DNA from 4 places in the Phytobacter palmae genome. Region 4 is predicted to be linked to each of the others. Evidence: predicted binding sites of a transcription regulator. Region 4 holds the regulator's gene; each other region holds the start of a gene.

Region 1 (5,280 bases), on a different contig from region 4:
TTGGCGTGCGTCATAAAGAGCGGATTAAAGCGATGCGAGCTGACGTTGATATCCTCACGCTCACTGCGACGCCAATTCCGCGTACCCTCAATATGGCCATGAGCGGTATGCGCGATCTGTCGATCATCGCAACGCCTCCCGCGCGCCGACTGGCTGTGAAAACATTCGTTCGTGAATACGACAGCCTGGTCGTGCGCGAGGCGATACTGCGTGAGGTTCTGCGTGGCGGGCAGGTTTACTACCTGTACAATGACGTCGAAAACATTCAGAAAGCTGCCGACAGACTGGCAGAACTGGTTCCGGAAGCGCGTATCGCCATCGGCCACGGGCAGATGCGTGAACGTGAACTGGAACGGGTCATGAATGATTTCCACCACCAACGTTTTAATGTGCTGGTCTGTACCACGATAATCGAGACCGGGATCGACATTCCGACGGCAAATACGATCATTATTGAACGTGCCGATCACTTTGGTCTGGCGCAGCTCCACCAGCTACGTGGGCGCGTGGGCCGTTCGCACCACCAGGCCTATGCCTGGTTACTGACGCCACATCCGAAAGCGATGACCACCGATGCGCAAAAACGCCTCGAAGCGATTGCCTCACTGGAAGATTTAGGCGCGGGTTTCGCCCTCGCCACCCACGATCTGGAAATCCGTGGGGCCGGCGAACTGTTGGGCGAAGATCAGAGCGGTTCAATGGAAACCATTGGCTTTTCGCTGTATATGGAGCTGCTGGAAAATGCGGTTGATGCCCTCAAAGCCGGACGTGAGCCATCGCTTGAAGATCTCACCAGCCAGCAAACGGAAGTCGAACTGCGCATGCCTTCCCTTTTGCCGGATGATTTTATTCCCGACGTCAATACTCGCCTCTCTTTCTACAAGCGCATTGCCAGTGCGAAGAGCGAAAACGAGCTCGATGAGATTAAAGTGGAGTTGATTGACCGCTTTGGTCTGCTGCCTGACGCCGCACGAAATCTGCTCGATATTGCGCGGCTGCGTCAACAGGCGCAGAAACTGGGGATCCGTAAGCTTGAAGGGAATGAAAAAGGCGGCACGATTGAGTTCAATGAAAAAAACCATGTGAATCCCGCATGGCTTATCGGCCTGTTGCAAAAACAGCCGAAACATTTCCGCCTCGATGGCCCGACACGCCTCAAATTCTTCCAGGAGTTGACGGAGCGTAAAACCCGCATGGATTGGGTGCGCAACTTCATGAAACAGCTGGAAGAAAACGCGATCGCATAATGCTCTGCGGGCCAGTTACCTGCGCTGGCCCGTTTATTTTCGTGAAATATTTACAAACATTTTGCACTCTTCCAGGACTTCCCGACATTCCCTCCCGCCATAATTCCATGATCGATACCTGACAAAATAACCTTATTATTTACATGGATTATAGTAATGCTTAATCACTCCCGTTTTGTCCTCTGGGCGATTTTCCTCACCGCCACGCTAGTCTTGCCGGCGAGCGCAAATACCTGGCCTTTACCACCCGATGGTAGCCGATTGGTGGGTGAAAACCGTTATCACGTAGTGGAAAATGATGGCGGCTCGCTGGAGGCGATTGCCAGGAAATACAATGTCGGTTTCCTGGCTCTGTTGCAGGCGAATCCCGGCGTCGACCCTTATGTTCCGCGCGCAGGAAATGTGCTGACGATCCCGCTGCAAACCCTGTTACCCGACGTGCCGCGAGAAGGTATTGTCATCAATCTGGCCGAACTGCGTCTCTATTATTACCCGCCGGGAAAAAACGAAGTAACCGTCTACCCTATCGGAATAGGACAACTGGGTGGCGATACATTGACGCCTACGATGGTAACGACCGTTTCCGATAAACGGGCTAATCCTACCTGGACGCCAACTGCAAATATTCGCGCGCGTTATAAAGCTCAGGGGATAGATTTACCGGCGGTTGTTCCTGCCGGGCCGGAGAACCCGATGGGCCACCATGCCATCCGTCTTGCCGCCTACGGTGGCGTCTATCTGATTCATGGAACTAACGCCGATTTTGGCATTGGTATGCGTGTGAGCTCTGGCTGTATTCGCCTGCGTGATAACGACATTGCCACCTTGTTCAGGGTTATCACCCCCGGTACGCGCGTGAATATTATCAATACGCCGATAAAAGCCTCGGTTGAACCCGACGGCACACGACTTGTAGAAGTTCATCAACCGCTGTCAAAATCCATTGACGACGACCCGAAGACACTACCGATTATGCTTGATGCCACTATGCAGGCCTTCAAAGACTCAACGCAAAGCGCAAGCGATGTGTTTGAACGTGCGATGGAAGTGCGTTCCGGCATGCCGGTCGATGTCACCCTCCACGGCGGTGTGCTGCAACAAAACCTTTAATTCCCGGGTAATAAAAAGGCCTCGCAGTTGCGAGGCCTTTTTTATGAGGGTTAATTCAGTGGCTTACTTATTTGTACAGCACTGCGGTGCCGTGCAGGATATCAGAACCGGTCACAGAGGTAATGCGGAAAGATTTTGCGCCCATCTCATCAGCTTTTTGAGCCAGTTGATCTTCAACGGAAGAGAGGTTGGCACCTGCAGAAGTACCAATGATACCGACTTGCTGCTGACCTGCCGGAGCAGACTGGACTTCAACAGCAGCGAAGCTTGCAAAAGAGAGTGAGCTCAGTACGGCAGCGGCAAACAGAGTTTTAACGTTTTTCATGATTTTGATCCTGTAGCAGATGAAAGAAGCGTCGTAAGTATTAACTTAACGATCGATAGACAAATGATAAGTGTGATCTGGGTCACGCGTCAACACATTTTAATAACGAACGTTAATTAAATTAATAAACTCATATTTATCATATAGATATAATTTATTAATTTGTGCTATTTTGCCTCTGGCGTCTGACAGCATTTATTTTTATAATGATTGTTCAACAAACCAACAAAGGTTGAACGGCACTATGACCAGTGAAGTCACTAGTATGAAAAAAAGCCGTGGCCGACCGAAAGTGTTCGACAGGGAAGTGGCGCTTGATAAGGCCATGGCATTATTCTGGCAACATGGCTACGAAGCCACGTCATTATCAGATCTCGTAGAGGCAACGGGCGCGAAAGCCCCTACGCTGTATGCGGAATTTACGAATAAAGAAGGCCTGTTCCGCGCAGTGCTGGATCGCTATATCTCGCTTTTTGCAGCAAAACATGAAGCCCAGCTGTTATGCGACGATAAACCGCTGGCGCAGGCATTAACAGATTACTTCACGGCGGTGACAAACTGCTTTACCAGCACAGATACTCCGGCTGGCTGTTTTCTGATTAATACTTCCGCGACGCTGGCCGCATCGTCGCAGGCGATTGCGGAGACCATTAAGTCACGCCATGCGCAGCAGGAACAGATGTTGCTCAAATTTTTGTTACAACGTCAGCAGCGAGGGGAAATTCCCTCTCATGCAAATGTTCAGGAACTGGCGCAGTTTTTAAGCTGTATTTTGCAGGGGATGTCTATCAGCGCCCGGGAAGGGGCAAGCCGTGAGAAATTACTGCAAATTTCCGCAACGACATTACGTTTGTGGCCACAACTGACCACCTCCTGATTCGTCTCCATTAGCAATAATTATCGTTTTCACCTATTATATTAATAGGTGAAAACATCATGCCATTTTTGCCGCTTTGCTAAGATTAAACAGTAATTATTTCGCTGCTAACCATTAGTCGAAAAAGAACGATAAACGTCAGGATGACGACAAAGCGAACAGTTTGCTCTCCCCTGCACAACATTATTGTATCTATGGAATTTGGCCACTTTTGCTGACTATTCACATTCAGAAGGAAAATGGAGATGATTTTGCTATTACCATTACTTAAAGTGCTAATAGTAATTACATTGTTATTTGGACTCTGGGTTGTATGTGGTGGTTCTGTGTTATTCGCTTTTATCTCGGTTGTCATTACCGGCTTTCTGCTCTATCGGCAACAAGATCTTATCTGAATCCCCCAAATCGCCTGTAAAAAAGGCTCCTCAGCCTGAGCAATTGAGGAGCCAATGGGTACAGTACTGCTATTTTAGGCTTTGTTATTCAAAATAAGCTGACCGTTGTCATCCAGTGGGATCTGGGTGCCAGGATCTTTATCCATGCGGATTTTCCCTTGCTGGTCGCCAATTTTATAGGTGACGTCATACCCCAGCATTTTTTCCGATTTGTCATACACCGTTTTACAACGTTGCTCAGTCGTGGTGTAAGTGTCTCTTGCCTGCATTTCGCCCTGGACCTGATTACCGGCGTAGCCACCGCCCAGCGCGCCGACGACCGTAGCAACATCGCGACCACGACCACCGCCGAACTGATGACCGATCACCCCACCAGCAACAGCACCCAGTACTGAACCGGTCAGGCGATTTTCATCCTGAACCGGACGGCGATGCGTCAGCGTGACATTACGACACTCCTGACGCGGTGTTTTAATGGATTCTTTGATTGGCGTGGCGGAAACCACCTGCGCATACTGCGGCCCGCGATTGAAGACATTCATACTTGCAACCGCTGCGACACCCAGAGCAGCGGCCACGCCAATACCGATACCCGCTAACATTGACTTATTCACAGGATTTCCTCCCTGGTTTGCTATTCGTAACAATTTTGCAACTTGGGAGGATACTAAGCCAATCGGAATGAGCGGAAAAAAAGTGAAATAAGGCAGGGGAATGACATGATTCGGAGTTATCCGAGCATATACTGGCGATATGACAGAATGATGTACTGCTCTCCTGAAATGTGACACAGGAGAGCAGCGGGCCCTCTTAGTGCAGCTTCAGGCGCGGGCGAATCACACGGTTAATACTGCCGACCAACATCATTAGTCCCGTCTTGAAGTAACCATGCAGCGCAATCTGGTGCATACGATACAGTGAGATATAAACAAAGCGCGCAATACGCCCTTCAATCATCATTGATCCGCGCATCAGGTTACCCATCAGGCTACCCACGGTGGAGAAGTTGGAGAGTGAGACCAGCGAACCATGATCTTTATAGACATAGGGCTTCGTTGGTTTACCTTTCATCTGCGCAAGGATGTTATGCAGCGCGAGGGTGGCCATCTGGTGTGCAGCCTGAGCGCGCGGTGGCACAAAGCCCCCCTCAGGACGAGCACATGAGGCGCAGTCGCCAATGGCATAAATATCCGCATCACGTGTAGTTTGCAGGGTCGGCTCAACCACCAGCTGGTTGATACGGTTCGTTTCCAGACCGCCAATCTCTTTCATAAAGTCCGGCGCTTTAATACCCGCCGCCCAGACCATCAGATCGGCTTTAATGTA
Region 2 (5,280 bases), on a different contig from region 4:
GTGTTGCAGGAAGAGGGGTGCCATGGCTATGCGCCGTGGGTTGACCATGCCGCAGGCGTCAGTTTCCAGACGAGCGCACCGGACTCCATCATCATGGTGGAAAACTGGGAAAGCGTGGCGCACTTAGAAGCACATCTGCAAACGCCACATATGAAAGCCTGGAGCGAAGCCGTGAAAGGCGATGTTCTGGAAACGCATATCCGCATTCTGGAACAAGGGGTTTAATCCCCTCATGTACCCCGAACTTGTCTCGGGGTTTCCCGGATGTGGCGTAAACGCCATGTCCGGGCTACACAAGAGACAGGCCAGACGCCTTTACAATATCGCAAAAGCCACGTGCCCCGCCTTGCAATTACCCATGTCAAACGAAAGGTTAGAGATTTTCATTTCACAGGGGTAAATCACGATGACGGTATTACACATGCAGCATCGGAGCCAGTTTACCATCCGCAGACGTTGGTCTCTTCGTCTGATTCATAGCCACGCACGATATTAATCAGATCCTTGACCGCATCCGCTGCTACGGTGGCATCCTGCAACTCGGCCAGCGCAGAGAAATCTTTATCCACTGACACGCCGTTATTGTTATTGGTCACCGTCAGAATAAAACCCTGCTCGCTTGCGCTCTTGTCCGCCAATGTTTCAACCAGCTCTGCTACCGCCGTGACGGCGATATCCGGCACATAAAGCGCCATCGGTTTCAGATACACTTTCTCTGCGGTTGTTTTGCTGCCGCGGTTTGTGACGGCCAGAGAATAGCCTTTGTTTTCCGTTGTCATGACATCCACCTCACCCTTCAATCAGTACGTTGGGATCGACCCAAAAATCGACGTTGAATACCGTATCGTCTGATAGCGCTTCAATGCGATGCCACTTTTCTGCCGGAAATACGCCAAACTGACCGGCTTCGATGGTCAGCGTTTCCACCGGCAGCGGGCTGGTTTCGTCGGCATAGCCGTAATAGCGAATCGCCCCCTGCATAACACACAAGCGTGGATTTACCCCCTGTCGCGTCCCGGCATCCAGATGGCGTTGCCATATAGAGGCGGGCGCAGTCTCTTTAGTCCATAACGGTGTTGATCGCACGTGCACATAATGTGTCGGTATAACAATACGTTGCATGTTTCATCCTTAATAAAGTGAATGTCGGTTGAAACGATATATTGCAAATAAAATACACCTTTAAGGAGAGAATAAAAGCGTTGAAGCGGCGTTGTACAACATGAGGGGTAGAGAGGGGGTAGACCGGGAAGAAGAGAGTTAAAGGGGTATTAAAAAGCGCATCCGGGCCATCCGGTTGCGCCGTAACACGCCTTATCCAGGCGCCCCTGATTTCAGTATCACAGGGTTCTGGCGATGGGGTATCGCCAGTTTCAGAACATTACGCAGACTGTTTTTGTAACGCTTCCCACAGGCCCACCAGGTAAGTGACACCCAGTGCGCGATCGTATAATCCATAGCCCGGGCGCCCGGTCTCCCCCCAGATAAAGCGACCATGATCCGGGCGAATATAACCATCGAAACCATTGTCATGCAGCGCTTTCATCACATTGTACATATCCAGAGATCCGTACTGCGATGGATGTGCGCACTCATAAAAATCTTTATCTTTTATAAGCTTAATATTACGCACATGGGCAAAATGAATACGCTTGCGACGGGTAAATTCAGCCAGAATTTCGTAGACATTGTTTTCAGGGTCTTCTGCAATTGACCCCGTGCAAAGAGTGATGCCATTGGCTTCTGAATTCACGGCGTTGCAGAGCCAATCCAGATCCTGACGATTTTTGACCACGCGCGGCAGGCCGAAAATAGAGTACGGCGGATCGTCCGGATGAATAGCCATTTTGACGCCAACATCTTCACAAACCGGAATCACTGCCTTAAGAAAATAAACTAAATTTTCACGCAGTTTTTCGTCATCGACCTCTTTATAACTGGCAAATAATTTCTGTACCTGCGCCAGTCGTTCCGGTTCCCAGCCAGGCAGCGCAAAGCCGTTTGAATGACTGAGCACTTCACTGACCACCTCTTCCAGGCTTTTATCAATATCCTTCTTCTCAAATGCCATGGTCAGGGAGCCGTCTGGCAGAACATAGTTCATGTCAGTCTTCATCCAGTCAAAAACAGGCATGAAGTTGTAGCAAATGACTTTCACGCCATACCGCGCCAGATGTCGAATGGTTTGCTGGTAATTGGCTATGTAACGATCGCGGCTCGGCAGACCAATTTTAATGTCGTCATGAATATTAACGCTTTCGATAACCTCCATTTTCAGCCCGGCAGCACTGGCCTGGCCGACCAGCGCTTCAATCTTATCTTCGGGCCAGATTTCGCCTACCGGGACGTCGTACAACGCGCCGACTACACCTTCGACGCCCGGAACCTGGCGAATATACTCCAGAGAAACCTTGTCCTCTTTTGGCCCAAACCACCGCATTGTCATCTGCATAAAACAACCTCAACCCGAATGAATAAAAATATCTACCATACTAGTAGATGATGAGTGGTACAGTAAAACGACGAGCTTCAATAATCAATAGATTTTGTAAATCAATAAGCGAGGTTAAATAGATTAAGTAGTATGTTAAGCATCCGTTAATAACTAACCCGTAAACGCGATTAAAACACCATTTCAAAATTTGACCATCTTCACATAATTAAAAACTAATCTAGTATGGTAGTAGACTGAATGTTTTTTAGGTATACCGTAAATACAGCTCAGTTAATGCATCTCAAGAATTCCCTCAGGTAAAAATTTCAGGAGCAAGTCGGTCATGACGTTGATTAACGACGATTTTATGATTAACAGTCGCGCAGGAAAAATGCTATATACGCGCTATGCTAAGAAACAACCGATACTGGATTATCATTGTCACCTTGAAGCGAAGGATATTTTCGAAAACACCCCCTTTCGCGATATCACCCATCTCTGGCTTGAAGGCGACCATTACAAATGGCGAGCTATGCGCGCCAATGGCATTAAGGAAAAATATATTACAGGCAATGCTTCTGCTGAGGAAAAATTTGAGGCCTGGGCTAAAACAGTTGAATCCAGCTTTGGCAACCCATTATATCACTGGACGCACCTTGAATTAGCTCACTATTTTGATATTCACACTCCGCTAAGCCATAGCAACTGGCGCGAAGTAATGAATGAATGTAACAACAAATTGAAAACCAGTGATTTTACTCCGCGCAAACTTATTACGCGGTCGAATGTTGAGATTATTTGCACGACAGATAAACCTCTTGATGATCTGAAATATCACCAACTTCTTAAAAATGAGAAAGGATTCACAACGCGCGTTCTGCCGACATTTCGCCCTGATGAATTATTCGAAGCGGATCCCATCCGCTTTAGCCAATTTATTGATCAGCTCAGTGAAATAAGCTCAGTCACTGTTACGCATTTTTCATCGTTCATTGCTGCCATTGCCGGGCGTATCGATTTCTTTCATGAAGTTGGCTGCCGCATTTCCGACCATGGTCCGTTGGAAGTGAGCTATCAGCGCGTCAACGATGATCAGGCAGAGGCGCTTTTTGCAGCCCGTATGGCGCAACAGGCGCTTTCTCCTGAGGGGATGCAGGCATGGAACAGCATTATGCTGGTGAAACTTGCCGCCCTCTATAAGCAAAAAGAGTGGGCGATGCAGATTCATTTCGGTGCTATCCGCAATAACAATATGCCGCAATATCACGCCATTGGCATTAATAGCGGTTTTGATTCAATTGCCGACCAACAAAATCTGGCTGCTAATTTAAATGCCCTGCTCAACGCAATGGTGGAAAATGACGGCTTGCCTAAAACCATTATCTACAACTTAAATGCTGGCTACAACGATATTGTAGCATCCGCATTGGCTAATTTTCAGAGTGGCGAAGAAGGGATTAAATCACCCATGCAATTCGGTTCTGGATGGTGGTTTAACGATACCCAGCGAGGCATGCTCAATCAATTAACGACATTATCCGATCTAGGATTGCTTGCTAATTTCATTGGCATGCTTACTGATTCCCGTAGTTTTGTTTCTTATACCCGCCATGATTATTTCAGACGTATTCTTTGCAATCTTATAGGCGGTTGGGTGGACCGGGGCGAAGTACCAGAGGATATGGATATTTTATCCAGTATGGTCAAAGGGATTTGCGCTGATAACGCCCGTTCTTATTTCAATTTCTGATTTTACTATCGAGATAAAACATGAAAAACTCAGAAAGAAAAATCACCATCCCTGTCAGTATCGGTTATGGCCTTACCGATATCATGGGGGGTGGCGCATTTACCGTCATTGGCGCATGGCTATTATTTTATTACACAACTTTTGTTGGTCTCTCACCATTACAAGCGGCTTCCATCGTGGCAATAGCGCGAATTGTCGATGCAATAATCAGCTTGTTCATGGGATCATTCACCGACCATTTTTATAAAAATACACTTGGTAAGAAATTTGGCCGTCGCCGGTTTTTCCTGTTGATTGGTTCACCGTTGATGCTGGTTTATGCCCTTCTTTGGCTTAATGGCATGAACTATTGGTTCTATCTCAGCGTTTATCTCGCCTTTGAAATTATCGCTGCCATGGTGCTTATTCCGTGGGAAACACTCCCGTCTGAAATGACCAAAGATTTCAACTCCAGGACCAAACTTTCTACAGGGCGTATGTTTCTTTCCGCAACGGGCACCTTTCTCGCCACATTTATTCCGGGTCTGCTGATTGGCTACCTTGGTGAAAAGAGTGCGGAAGCCTACCTGATAAACGGCATTGTATTTGCCGTGGCTTTTATGGTTTGTGTATTTATCTCATGGAAAGTGACCTGGGAGCGCGAATTAACGCCGGAAATGCTTGCCGAACTGGAAAGCAACCGCTCAGCTTCACGGGTCAATATTTTGGGCCTTCCTGAGAAACTCCCGGTTCAAACACATAATTCAGGATCCTGCTGGAGAGAGTAACCCAGTGATTTTGCTCTTCGCTTAAGCCCATCTAGTACGCGACTACGGTAGCGCTCTTCATAATAATCTGCGCCAGGATCGACATATTTCTGTCCATACTTCAGGGCATTGTAGAACAGTATTGCCAGTTTTCTTGCCGTTGCAGTGACTGCTTTTGCTTTCCCGATACGGGATGATAATCGACGATAAAAAGCGCCCAACGCGGTATCGCTCCGGCCAATTGTTGTGGCTGCCAGTCTGAGTGCGGCAGCAATTCGACTGGATGAACGCCGTGTTTTCGAGGACAGCACTTTTCCACCGGAGATCTTATTTCCCGGGGACAAACATAG
Region 3 (5,280 bases), on a different contig from region 4:
ACGGGCTACATTAAACAGCGACCATGCCCCGTATTTACTGCTATCGGCCAGCAATATCCGGCGCTGCGCATTATCAATCAATGCTCGTTTCAGCGCCGCTTTCTCTTCGGTTGGCGAAGTGATGCCTTTTTCCAGATCCCAACCGTTACAGCTAACGAAGGCCAGATCCGGCCAAATCCCCTGCAATAGCTTGCGACCGTGATCGCCGATGCACGACTGGCTGGTATCATCAATTCGCCCGCCAATGATGGTCACTTCGATTTGCTTAAACTCAGAGAGAAACAGCGCGATGTGCAAATCGCTGGTGATTACCCGCAGCGGCAGGTGCGTCAGCTGGCGAGCAAGTTCAAGCATAGTGGTGCCAGCATCAAGTACAATCGCATCACCCGCCTTCACCAGTGACGCGGCGGCACAAGCGATGGCATGTTTTTCCGACAGGTTACGCTGCATTTTCTCAAGCGTCGTCGGCTGCGAGGGGATAAACCGGTTAAGGGTAACGCCGCCGTGTGAACGGCTTATCACCCCTTCCTGATCGAGTTTGATCAAATCGCGGCGAATGGTGGCAGGAGACGCATTGGTTATGGTCACCAATTGATCTACCGTTACCAGATTATGTCCTTTCAGATAATCCATAATCTGTTCTAACCGGTTATATCCCTTCATATTATTCCCGTATGATTTGCATAGCTAACTGGATGGAAACCGCCATGCTTTCCGGTTTCGCTTTTCCGGTCCAGGCGATATCAAAGGCGGTGCCATGATCCGCAGAAGTACGGATAAAGGGCAAACCAGCTGTGATATTAACCCCATCGTAAAAACCCAGCAATTTTAATGGAATATGCCCCTGATCGTGATACATCGCCACCACCATGTCATACATTCCTTCATTACATTGCATAAAGACCGTGTCCGGCGGGCATGGGCCGAATACATTCAGCCCTTCGGCTTTCATCGCCTCCACCGCTGGACCGACGGTAGTGATCTCTTCATCGCCAAACAGACCATTTTCTCCGGCATGCGGGTTCACCCCGGCAACCGCGATACGCGGATTTGCGAAGCCAACGCGTTTGAGGAAAATATCTGCCACTCGAATAACCGTCTTGATACGATCCTGATTCAGGGTATCAAGAAATTTACGCAGCGCGATATGGGTGGTGACATGAATCACTTTGAGCTTCTCAGTATAGAGCACCATCGCGTAGTCATTAATATTGGTCAGTTTCGCCAGCAGCTCGGTATGCCCTGGATAGTGGTGACCACCTGAGTGCAGCGCTTCTTTATTCAGCGGTGCGGTAGCAATGGCTTTTACTGCGCCGGACATCGCCAGTTCGGTTGCACGACGCACGCAGCGATAGGCCAGATCGCCCGCCTGGGCTTGTACTTTGCCGGGTTCCAGCGCCTGCGGATCCGCCAGCGGCTCATCCAGCACGTTAATCACGCCGGGGGCGAAATAGGCGTCGCTGACCTTGTTGATAATGCGCAGCTCCGCATGTGGTGTGATATGCAGCGCCAGGATACGGTTAAACGTTTGGGCACAGCCGACAACCACAACCGGTGCCCCGGACAGTTCTCCTTCGACCAGCGATTTAATAATAATTTCCGGGCCTATCCCCGCAGGATCGCCCATCGTTACGGCAATAATATTAGTCACTCGACTTCTCCTCAATAAAATGCAAAACCTTGCGCAACGTGGTTTCGTCACCAAAACCACCCGCTTTGGTCATCACTGGTCGTTGCCATTCGCAACCTGAAAAATATCCCCAGGGCACACAGCCTGCGGCGCGCCCATGAATCTGAAACCCTTTTGCCCCGAGCGCCCTTGCGACCGCTATCGCCACATCCCCACCCGAAAGATAGAGGCCGTCAGGCGTGCTGTGTTGCAGCACATCCCGGGTAATTGCGCCTAAATAATCACAAATCCTCTCACCGCACTCAGAGCGACTTATCCCCCAACGCTCGCACAGCGCTATCACCTGATGGCGCGCCTGTTCATCCGGGCAGGTATGAACCAGGCAATGACGGCCATCGTTAAGTGCGGCGACGATCGCTGCGCGATAATCGGTGGCAGATGGCTGAAAAACATCATTGATATCAATAAAAATCGGTTCGCAGCGTGGATGCTGCGCGGCGATGCTCACCTGTTTTTGAGCGATTTCACTCATTGATCCGACAACCGCCAGTACCACCGACTGTTTTTGCGGCGCCAGACGGCGTGACAGGGCATCGCATAACCCGGCGGAACCGACCAGCAGCGGCCTTTCACTCGCCTGCATAGCATGAGTAACGATCTCATCCAGATCGGCGTCTGTTTGCGCATCAACCACCAGCAGCGTTGGAGCTTCCGCGCTGCCACTCATGAGCGCGACGGGCAACTGCGATGGCGTAATGTTCTGGGTATGCCCGCTAAAGAGCGCCACTACATCCGCACGCGTGATCGGTGTTTTCGGATCGCTGGCAAACTCGGTGTCGGTAAGCAGCACACCGTTTACCAGGCATTTCCCCTCGCGGGTAATGCGCCCTGCCGCCGGAAACGCCGGGGCGATAATCACCCTCTTCGCGCCCGTGACCTGCTGCATGGCCATAACTTCCGCCCCCGGATTACCGCGCAGCGTGGAATCTATCTTTTTCACCAGCCATGCCGGTGAAGAGTGACGCAGTACGCTTTTAGTCAGCGCGGCGACTTTCTCATACGCCGCCTCAGCCGTCAGCGCCCGGCTGTCACTGTTATAAATGAGCACCTGTGCATCACTTTGATATGTCGCTTCCAGCGCCACTTCTACGTGCATTCCTGCCTGCGCAAAGCTTACGCCCGCATCGTTCGCACCTGTGAAGTCATCGGCCAGAATCACCATTTGTTGGACCGCGCTTTGTTTGTTCATCCCTACTCCGCGTCGTTACGTTCTGGATATGATTATATTCAATCATAATTGATTATATGTGAGCAAGATCAACTTATTTAATTTGCGAATAAATTATAAATTCATGCCATACAGTGACCGTGATTGGAAAAACAATGATTGAGTTCAATCACCACAAAGAGAGACAGGAGAAGGTTGTGGTAACAATAAACAGCACCCTTATAAGCGGCGCAGGGGCGATTCCCGCTATCGCGCCTTTGCTTACGGGTAAAAAGAAACTCTTACTGGTCAGTGATGGCAACGTCATCAAGCTTGCCGCGACGCAGCAAATTCTGAGGTTATTGCAGGAAGAAGGCCGACTGGTGCAAGTTATTGACAACGTACCGCCAGAACCCAGCCAGCATGATGTCTCCGGTATTCTCGCCGACACGCCAGACGCGACATTTGACCTGGTTGTGGGTATCGGCGGCGGCAGCGTTCTCGACGTCACCAAACTGTTATCGGTACTCTGTCATCCGCTCTCACCGGGTCTGGACGCCCTGCTGTCCGGGGAAAAACCGACCGCACGCGTGCCTTCTTTACTGATTCCGGCCACCGCCGGGACCGGCTCCGAAGCCACACCGAATGCAATTCTGGCTATCCCGGAACAGAGCACCAAAGTGGGCATCATCTCCCCGGTGTTGCTGCCGGATTATGTCGCCCTGCTGCCGGAACTGACCACCAGCATGCCTGCACATATTGCCTCTTCGACCGGTATTGATGCCCTGTGCCATCTGATCGAATGCTTTACCGCCACGATCGCCAACCCGGTGAGCGATAACGTCGCCCTGACTGGTCTGCGTAAACTTCTGCACAACATCGAAACCGCCGTCAGTGAGCCACATAATCTGACCGCGCGCCTCGAAATGTTATGGGCCTCTTATTACGGTGGGGCGGCGATCACGCATGCGGGAACCCATCTGGTGCACGCACTCTCCTACCCGTTGGGTGGCACATACCACCTGCCGCACGGTGTCGCCAATGCCATTCTGCTGGCCCCCTGCATGAAAGTGGTGCGCCCGTATGCCGTCGAAAAATTTGCACAGGTCTGGGATCTGGTTCCGGGCGCTGATACCACGCTCAGCGATGAGGATAAATCTCACGCGCTGGTGGATTACTTTGCCGCGCTGGTAAAACGCCTCAACCTGCCGGATAACCTGGAGTCGCTTGGGGTACCGCGCGCGGATATCCCGTCGTTGGCCGATGCCGCCCTGAATGTTAAGCGCTTGATGAATAATGCCCCTTGCACTGTTGATCACGCCGCCGTGCAAGCGATTTACCAGACATTGTTTCAAATAAATTAAGAGTGAAGGAGAACAAAATGAGCACGAGAATTGCAGGGGTTTTGACCGCAATCGTTACCCCCTTCGATAATGAAGGGGCACTTAATGCGGCCGCGTTACGCCATCAAATTAATCGCCAGTTGGATGCAGGCAACGGTATTTTTTGTGGTGGCACTAATGGTGAGTTTTTCGTTCTGAACGAGCAAGAAAAAATTGCAGTAACAGCAACCTGTGTTGATGAAGTGGCTGGTCGCGCCAGCGTGGTGGCACATATTGGTGAGATCTCTACCCGCGAAACCATCCGCCTGGGTAAACAAATTGAAAAACTGGGCGTCGACGCGGTTTCTGTGATCACACCTTATTTTGTTCCCTTAAAACAAAACGAATTAATTACCCATTATACCGCGATTGCTGATGCACTCAGCGTACCGGTATTTCTCTATAACATACCTGCCCGCACCGGGAATACTCTTGAACCGCAAACCGTTCGCGTGTTGGCGGAACATCCAAACATTATTGGCATTAAAGACAGCGCGGGTAGTTATGAAAGCCTGAGCGGATTTCTGAATGCCGTAAAAGATATCGATAATTTCGATGTTCTGAATGGACCGGACTCCCTTATCCATCAGGGTTTTGTTGATGGTTGTTCTGCCTGTATTTCTGGGCTGGCAAACGTCGCACCAAAAGAAATTAATGCAATCTGGTCCCACTTCCAGAAAGGTGATATCGAAGGTTCACGCCTGGCGCAAGAAAGTGTCACCGGTCTGCGTACCGACCTCTATAAAGTGGCTTTTTCTCCTGCCGCAGTGAAAAAAGCATTGCAAATTTTAGGACAGGACGTCGGGGAAAGTCGCTACGCCGTGGAGTTCAACCCACAGCAAATCGAGCAGATCGAAAAAGTCATTTATACCTATCTGCAGTGATATTTTTTGATAGCGGCGCTTCGCGCCGCTCTGTGACAGGAACTTGCCATGAAAGTAATATGTACATCTCCGTCATTCGCTAAATATGACGCGAAACCAATCGAAATGCTTCGCCAGGCCAATCTTGAGTTGGTTTCATTACCCGCGGATGCCCCTGTCAGCGCGCTTGAACCCCAT
Region 4 (5,280 bases):
CTACATTAACTTCATTACCCCCCAGTTCTCCCGAACCCATATTAACTTCCAGCGCGTGCCGACCGTTGATACTTCCAATCCGTTCGCGGCGAAGGTCATCCCCTCGCTGGATGAAAGTCTGGTCGTCATTCATTTCCGTAACCTTGAAGGGATCGACTATCCCTGGCTGCTGGCGATGCTGCAGGGTTCGTTCATTTCGCACATGAATACGCTTGTGGTGCCGGGTGGGAAAATGGGACTGGCGATGGAGCTCATCATGACCCCGCTGGTACAGCGGTTGATGGAAGGGAAGAAAATTCAGTAGCCTTGCGGCGGACACAATATCTTCCCCCGCCAGGTGTAGCCCCGGAAAGCGTAGCGCCACCGGGGAAAAGGTCGAATGCGCTACGCTTATCCGACTTACCTGCTTAGCCTTTGAAAGCGGTTCTCAGGCCTCAATCACTTCATACGAATGCGTGATTTTCACCGCCTTCTCCAGCATTAACGCGACGGAGCAATATTTCTCGGCAGAGAGATCCACCGCACGCGATACCGCCGCCTCTTTCAGCTCCTTGCCGGTCACGATGAAGTGCAAGTTGATATGCGTAAACAGACGCGGAGCCTCTTCACGACGCTCTGAGGTCAGCTTCACTTCGCAATCTTTCACATCGTGGCGGCCTTTTTGCAGAATAGATACAACATCGATAGCGCTGCATCCTCCTGCTGCCATCAGCACCATTTCCATCGGGCTTGGGGCTTTGTCGCCTGAGTTACCATCCATCAGGATCTGGTGCCCGGACGCAGACTCGCCAAGGAACGTTAAACCTTCTACCCATTTCACTCGAGCTTGCATTTTTAATTCACTCCGGAGTTACAGTTTTCTTTACAGATTACGCGTACATAAGAAAACTCGCAACGGAAGGCGACCTGCGTCAAGCTGAAGCGAGACACCAGGAGACAGGCGACAAAAGCTATGCTAAAACAATCGGGATGCTACAGTGATACATTGATGTTATGTATGTATGCAGAGGACATCACATATTACAGGCCGCAGGCATGTCTGACGGTCCACTTCCCAGGTATGGGGAAGATAGATTGCAACCCCGGACGCGATATGTGAATCCAGCGTCTGGAGCCAGCTTATAACAGAGGATAACCGCGCATGGTGCTTGGCAAACCGCAAACAGACCCGACTCTCGAATGGTTCTTGTCTCATTGCCACATTCATAAGTACCCATCGAAGAGCACGCTGATTCACCAGGGTGAAAAAGCGGAAACGTTGTATTACATCGTCAAAGGCTCAGTGGCTGTGCTAATCAAGGATGAAGAAGGTAAAGAGATGATCCTCTCTTACCTTAACCAGGGAGATTTTATCGGTGAACTGGGTCTGTTCGAAGAGGGTCAGGAGCGCAGTGCATGGGTACGCGCCAAAACCGCTTGTGAAGTGGCCGAAATCTCCTATAAAAAATTCCGTCAATTAATTCAGGTGAACCCGGATATCCTGATGCGTTTGTCTTCTCAGATGGCGCGTCGTCTGCAGGTCACCTCAGAAAAAGTCGGCAACCTCGCCTTCCTTGATGTGACAGGCCGTATCGCACAGACGCTGCTGAATCTGGCGAAACAGCCGGATGCAATGACCCACCCGGACGGTATGCAAATTAAAATTACCCGTCAGGAAATTGGTCAGATCGTTGGCTGCTCCCGCGAAACTGTCGGTCGTATCCTGAAAATGCTGGAAGATCAAAACCTGATCTCCGCGCACGGTAAAACCATCGTCGTGTACGGTACACGTTAATTCTCAAGCGGCGCGTCGCCCTTAACGATGCGCCGTTTTTGTCTCTCTTTTCCATGTGGCGCAGGCTGATTTATCACCCCGAAATCAACTATGCACTGCGACAAACGCTGGTGTTATGCCTCCCTGTGACCGTGGGTCTCATCGCGGGCCGTCTCGATCTCGGTTTGTTGTTTTCCCTTGTTCCTGCCTGCTGCAATATTGCCGGTCTGGATACGCTGCATAAACGTTTCTTCAAACGTGTCTTCATCGGCGGCACTCTCTTCGCTGGCAGTAGCCTCACGGTACAGTTATTACTGACGCAAAATGTTCCGCTACCGCTGATCCTGACCGGATTAACGCTGGTCCTCGGCGTCACGGCAGAAATCAGCGCATTGCACGGGCGCCTGCTCCCCGCCTCGATCATTGCCGCCATCTTTACGCTCAGCCTCGCCGGTAGCATGCCCATCTGGGAACCGTTACTGATTTATGGTCTGGGGACACTGTGGTACGGCGCGTTTAACGCCTTCTGGTTCTGGCTGTGGCGGGAGCAACCGCTACGTGAATCATTGAGTCTGCTGTATCGCCAGCTGGCGGACTATTGCGAAGCAAAATACAGTTTGCTGACGCAGCATGTCGATCCCGAAAAAGCCCTTCCGCCACTACTGGCGCGCCAGCAAAAAGCGGTGGATATGATCAGCCAGTGTTACCAACAGCTGCATATGCTGGCGGCGAATAATAACAACGACTACAAGCGGTTACGCCGCGTTTTCCAGGTAGCTCTCGACTTACAGGAACATATTGCCGTTAGTCTGCACCAACCGCAGGAAGTACAGGAGCTGGTTGAACGCAGCCATGCCGAAGAGGTTATCCGCTGGAATGCGCAAACCGTGGCCGCGCGGTTACGTGTGATCGCCGATGATATTCTTTATCACCGCTATCCCAAACGCTTCAATATGGATAAACAGATTGGCGCACTCGAGAAAATTGCCCGCCAGCACCCGGATAATCCGGTCGGCCATTTTTGCGCCTGGCATTTCAGCCAGATAGCCCGAGTTCTGCGTACCCAGCGTCCACTGTATGTGCGAGACCTGATGGAAGAGAAGCAGCGTCGCTTGCCCCTGCTCCCGGCACTCAAAAGCTATCTGTCGTTCAAATCCTCAGCCTTACGTAATTCGGCACGAATTAGCGTCATGCTCAGTATTGCCAGCCTGATGGGCAGTGCGCTGCATCTTCCAAAACCCTACTGGATAATGATGACGGTGATGTTTGTTACGCAAAACGGTTATGGCGCAACGCGCGTACGCATTCTGCACCGGGCGGCAGGCACCATGGCCGGATTGATCATTGCCGGCGCGACGCTGCACTACCACGTACCGGAAGGCTTCACGCTGACCGCGATGCTGATCGTGACGCTGGTGAGTTATCTGATTATCCGCAAAAGCTACGGCTGGGCGATGGTGGGCTTTACCCTTACCGCGGTATACACGCTCCAGTTACTCACACTCAATGGTGACCAGTTTATTGTTGCCCGTCTTATCGACACGTTGATCGGCTGCCTGATCGCTTTTGGCGGCATGGTTTGGCTATGGCCTCAATGGCAGAGCGGGCTGCTGCGAAAAAATGCCCACGACGCGCTGGAAACTTACCAGGATGCCATTCGGCTGATCCTGAGCGATGATCCGCAGGTTACTCCGTTGGCCTGGCAGCGCATGCGGGTAAACCAGGCACACAATGCGCTGTTTAACTCGCTCAATCAGGCCATGCAGGAGCCTGGCTTTGATACGCGTTATCTGGCAGAAATGAAGCTGTGGGTCACGCACAGCCAGTTTATTGTCGAACATATTAATGCAATGACGACGCTGGCGCGGGAACATACCATGCTCACCCCGGAACTGGCACAGCGATACCTGCAATCATGCGAAATTGCCCTGCAGCGCTGTCAACAGCGGCTGGAGTATGATAGTCCGGGAAGTTCAGGGGATGTGAATATTCTGGAAGCGCCGGAGAGTATGACGTATGGCCCAATGAGTACGCTGGAACAACATCTGCAGCGGATCCTGGGGCATCTGAACACCATGCACACCATCTCGTCGGTGGCATGGCGTCAGCGTCCACATCACGGCATCTGGTTAAATCGCCGCTTGCGGTCTTAAGCGTTAATGACTTTGGCTACTGCTTTCGCGAAGCGCAGCATCCCTTCTTCGATATCGTTTTCTTCAATGATAAGCGACGGCGCAAAACGCATCACATCAGGACCGGCGTTGAGTACCATTAGCCCTTCATCCGCCGAAGCGTAGAGGAAATCACGCGCACGGCCTTTGTACTGCGGTTTCAGCTCCGCACCGATCAACAGCCCCATGCCGCGAATTTCGCTGAACAGATCATACTTCGCGTTGATGTCTTGCAGATGTTTAACAAACAGTTCGCGTTTCTCATTTACGCCATTTAATACTTCTGGCGTATTAATAATGTCGAATGCCACACCGGCAACGGCACAGGCCAGCGGGTTACCGCCATAGGTTGAGCCGTGGGAGCCAGGATGAAATACGCTGGCGATCTCCTGGGTGGTGAGCATGGCGCTTACCGGGAAACCACCGCCGAGCGCTTTGGCGCTGGTCAGGATATCCGGGGTCACACCATAGTGCATATATGCGAACAAATCGCCGCTGCGTCCCATCCCACACTGCACTTCATCAAATACCAGCAGCGCGTTGTGTTCATCACACAGGTCACGCAATCCCTGTAAAAATTCAGGCGTTGCCGCCGTCACTCCGCCTTCGCCCTGAATCGGTTCAACCACTACCGCGCAGGTATGATCGTCCATGACCGCTTTCACCGCATGCAGGTCGTTATAGGGCACGTGAACGATATCCGCTGGTTTCGGACCAAAGCCGTCGGAATATTTCGGCTGACCGCCGACGGTCACAGTGAACAACGAACGGCCATGAAACGCATTGTGGAAAGCGATGATTTTGGTTTTATTGGGACTATGGCGGGTAGATGCATAATAACGCGCCAGCTTGAATGCTGTTTCGTTGGCTTCGGTGCCGGAGTTCATAAACACCACACGCTCGGCAAAGGTGGCGTCGATCAACTTACGCGCCAGGCGCAGTGCGGGTTCATTGGTAAACACATTGCTGATATGCCACAGTGTTTCGCCCTGCGTTTTTAACGCCTCCACCAGCGCCGGATGGCAATGCCCCAGCGCGGTAACTGCGATACCTCCTGCAAAATCAACGTACTCTTTTCCCTGCTGATCCCACACGCGGCTGCCTTTTCCTTTCACCGGAATAAATTCGGCCGGTGCGAAAATTGGTAGAATGACTTCGTCAAATGTTGCGCGCGTGATTGCACCCTGCTGAGTTGCCATGTAACCCCACCCTTTTTAAACAAGAAGTAGAAGTGAAAATATAATCACGAAATATGCATAAAAAATCACTCAATGGCAACTAAAAATCGGCGCGTTGCAAAAAGTTATTCAGTAACGCATGTCCTTGCTCGCTAAGAATACTTTCCGGGTGAAACTG

What was found. The regulator CRP, encoded in region 4, controls carbon source genes, mostly activating them, when cyclic AMP is high. The targets are predictions, from matches to a motif close to ATGTGANNNNNNTCACAT.
Region 1: the regulator CRP is predicted to act here: its motif matches at 2,753-2,770, upstream of bhsA (multiple stress resistance protein BhsA).
Region 2: the regulator CRP is predicted to act here: its motif matches at 2,641-2,658, upstream of uxuA (mannonate dehydratase).
Region 3: the regulator CRP is predicted to act here: its motif matches at 2,936-2,953, upstream of AAIG39_RS11070 (iron-containing alcohol dehydrogenase).

What each region holds. Positions count from the first base shown of each region.
Region 1 covers NZ_JBCIVJ010000036.1:8,595-13,874, forward strand. Annotated here, with positions in the region: gene mfd (transcription-repair coupling factor) at 1-1,247, shown strand, start outside; gene ldtC (L,D-transpeptidase LdtC) at 1,404-2,357, shown strand; gene bhsA (multiple stress resistance protein BhsA) at 2,425-2,682, opposite strand; gene AAIG39_RS24190 (TetR/AcrR family transcriptional regulator) at 2,927-3,559, shown strand; gene AAIG39_RS24195 (glycine zipper 2TM domain-containing protein) at 4,029-4,568, opposite strand; gene AAIG39_RS24200 (NAD(P)/FAD-dependent oxidoreductase) at 4,765-5,280, opposite strand, start outside.
Region 2 covers NZ_JBCIVJ010000017.1:50,802-56,081, forward strand. Annotated here, with positions in the region: gene AAIG39_RS19170 (putative quinol monooxygenase) at 1-225, shown strand, start outside; gene AAIG39_RS19175 (DUF1869 domain-containing protein) at 441-779, opposite strand; gene AAIG39_RS19180 (TehB family protein) at 790-1,122, opposite strand; gene uxuA (mannonate dehydratase) at 1,382-2,452, opposite strand; gene uxaC (glucuronate isomerase) at 2,778-4,184, shown strand; partial or broken gene AAIG39_RS19195 (MFS transporter) at 4,205-4,867, shown strand; gene AAIG39_RS19200 (IS110 family RNA-guided transposase) at 4,915-5,280, opposite strand, start outside.
Region 3 covers NZ_JBCIVJ010000007.1:156,961-162,240, forward strand. Annotated here, with positions in the region: gene AAIG39_RS11055 (DeoR/GlpR family DNA-binding transcription regulator) at 1-663, opposite strand, end outside; gene AAIG39_RS11060 (D-threonate 4-phosphate dehydrogenase) at 665-1,651, opposite strand; gene dtnK (D-threonate kinase) at 1,644-2,879, opposite strand; gene AAIG39_RS11070 (iron-containing alcohol dehydrogenase) at 3,056-4,201, shown strand; gene AAIG39_RS11075 (dihydrodipicolinate synthase family protein) at 4,219-5,103, shown strand; gene AAIG39_RS11080 (phosphoglycerate dehydrogenase) at 5,152-5,280, shown strand, end outside.
Region 4 covers NZ_JBCIVJ010000002.1:25,581-30,860, forward strand. Annotated here, with positions in the region: gene AAIG39_RS02830 (phosphoribulokinase) at 1-304, shown strand, start outside; gene AAIG39_RS02835 (OsmC family protein) at 428-832, opposite strand; gene crp (cAMP-activated global transcriptional regulator CRP) at 1,142-1,774, shown strand; gene AAIG39_RS02845 (YccS/YhfK family putative transporter) at 1,828-3,906, shown strand; gene argD (bifunctional acetylornithine/succinyldiaminopimelate transaminase) at 3,903-5,123, opposite strand; gene pabA (aminodeoxychorismate synthase component 2) at 5,203-5,280, opposite strand, start outside.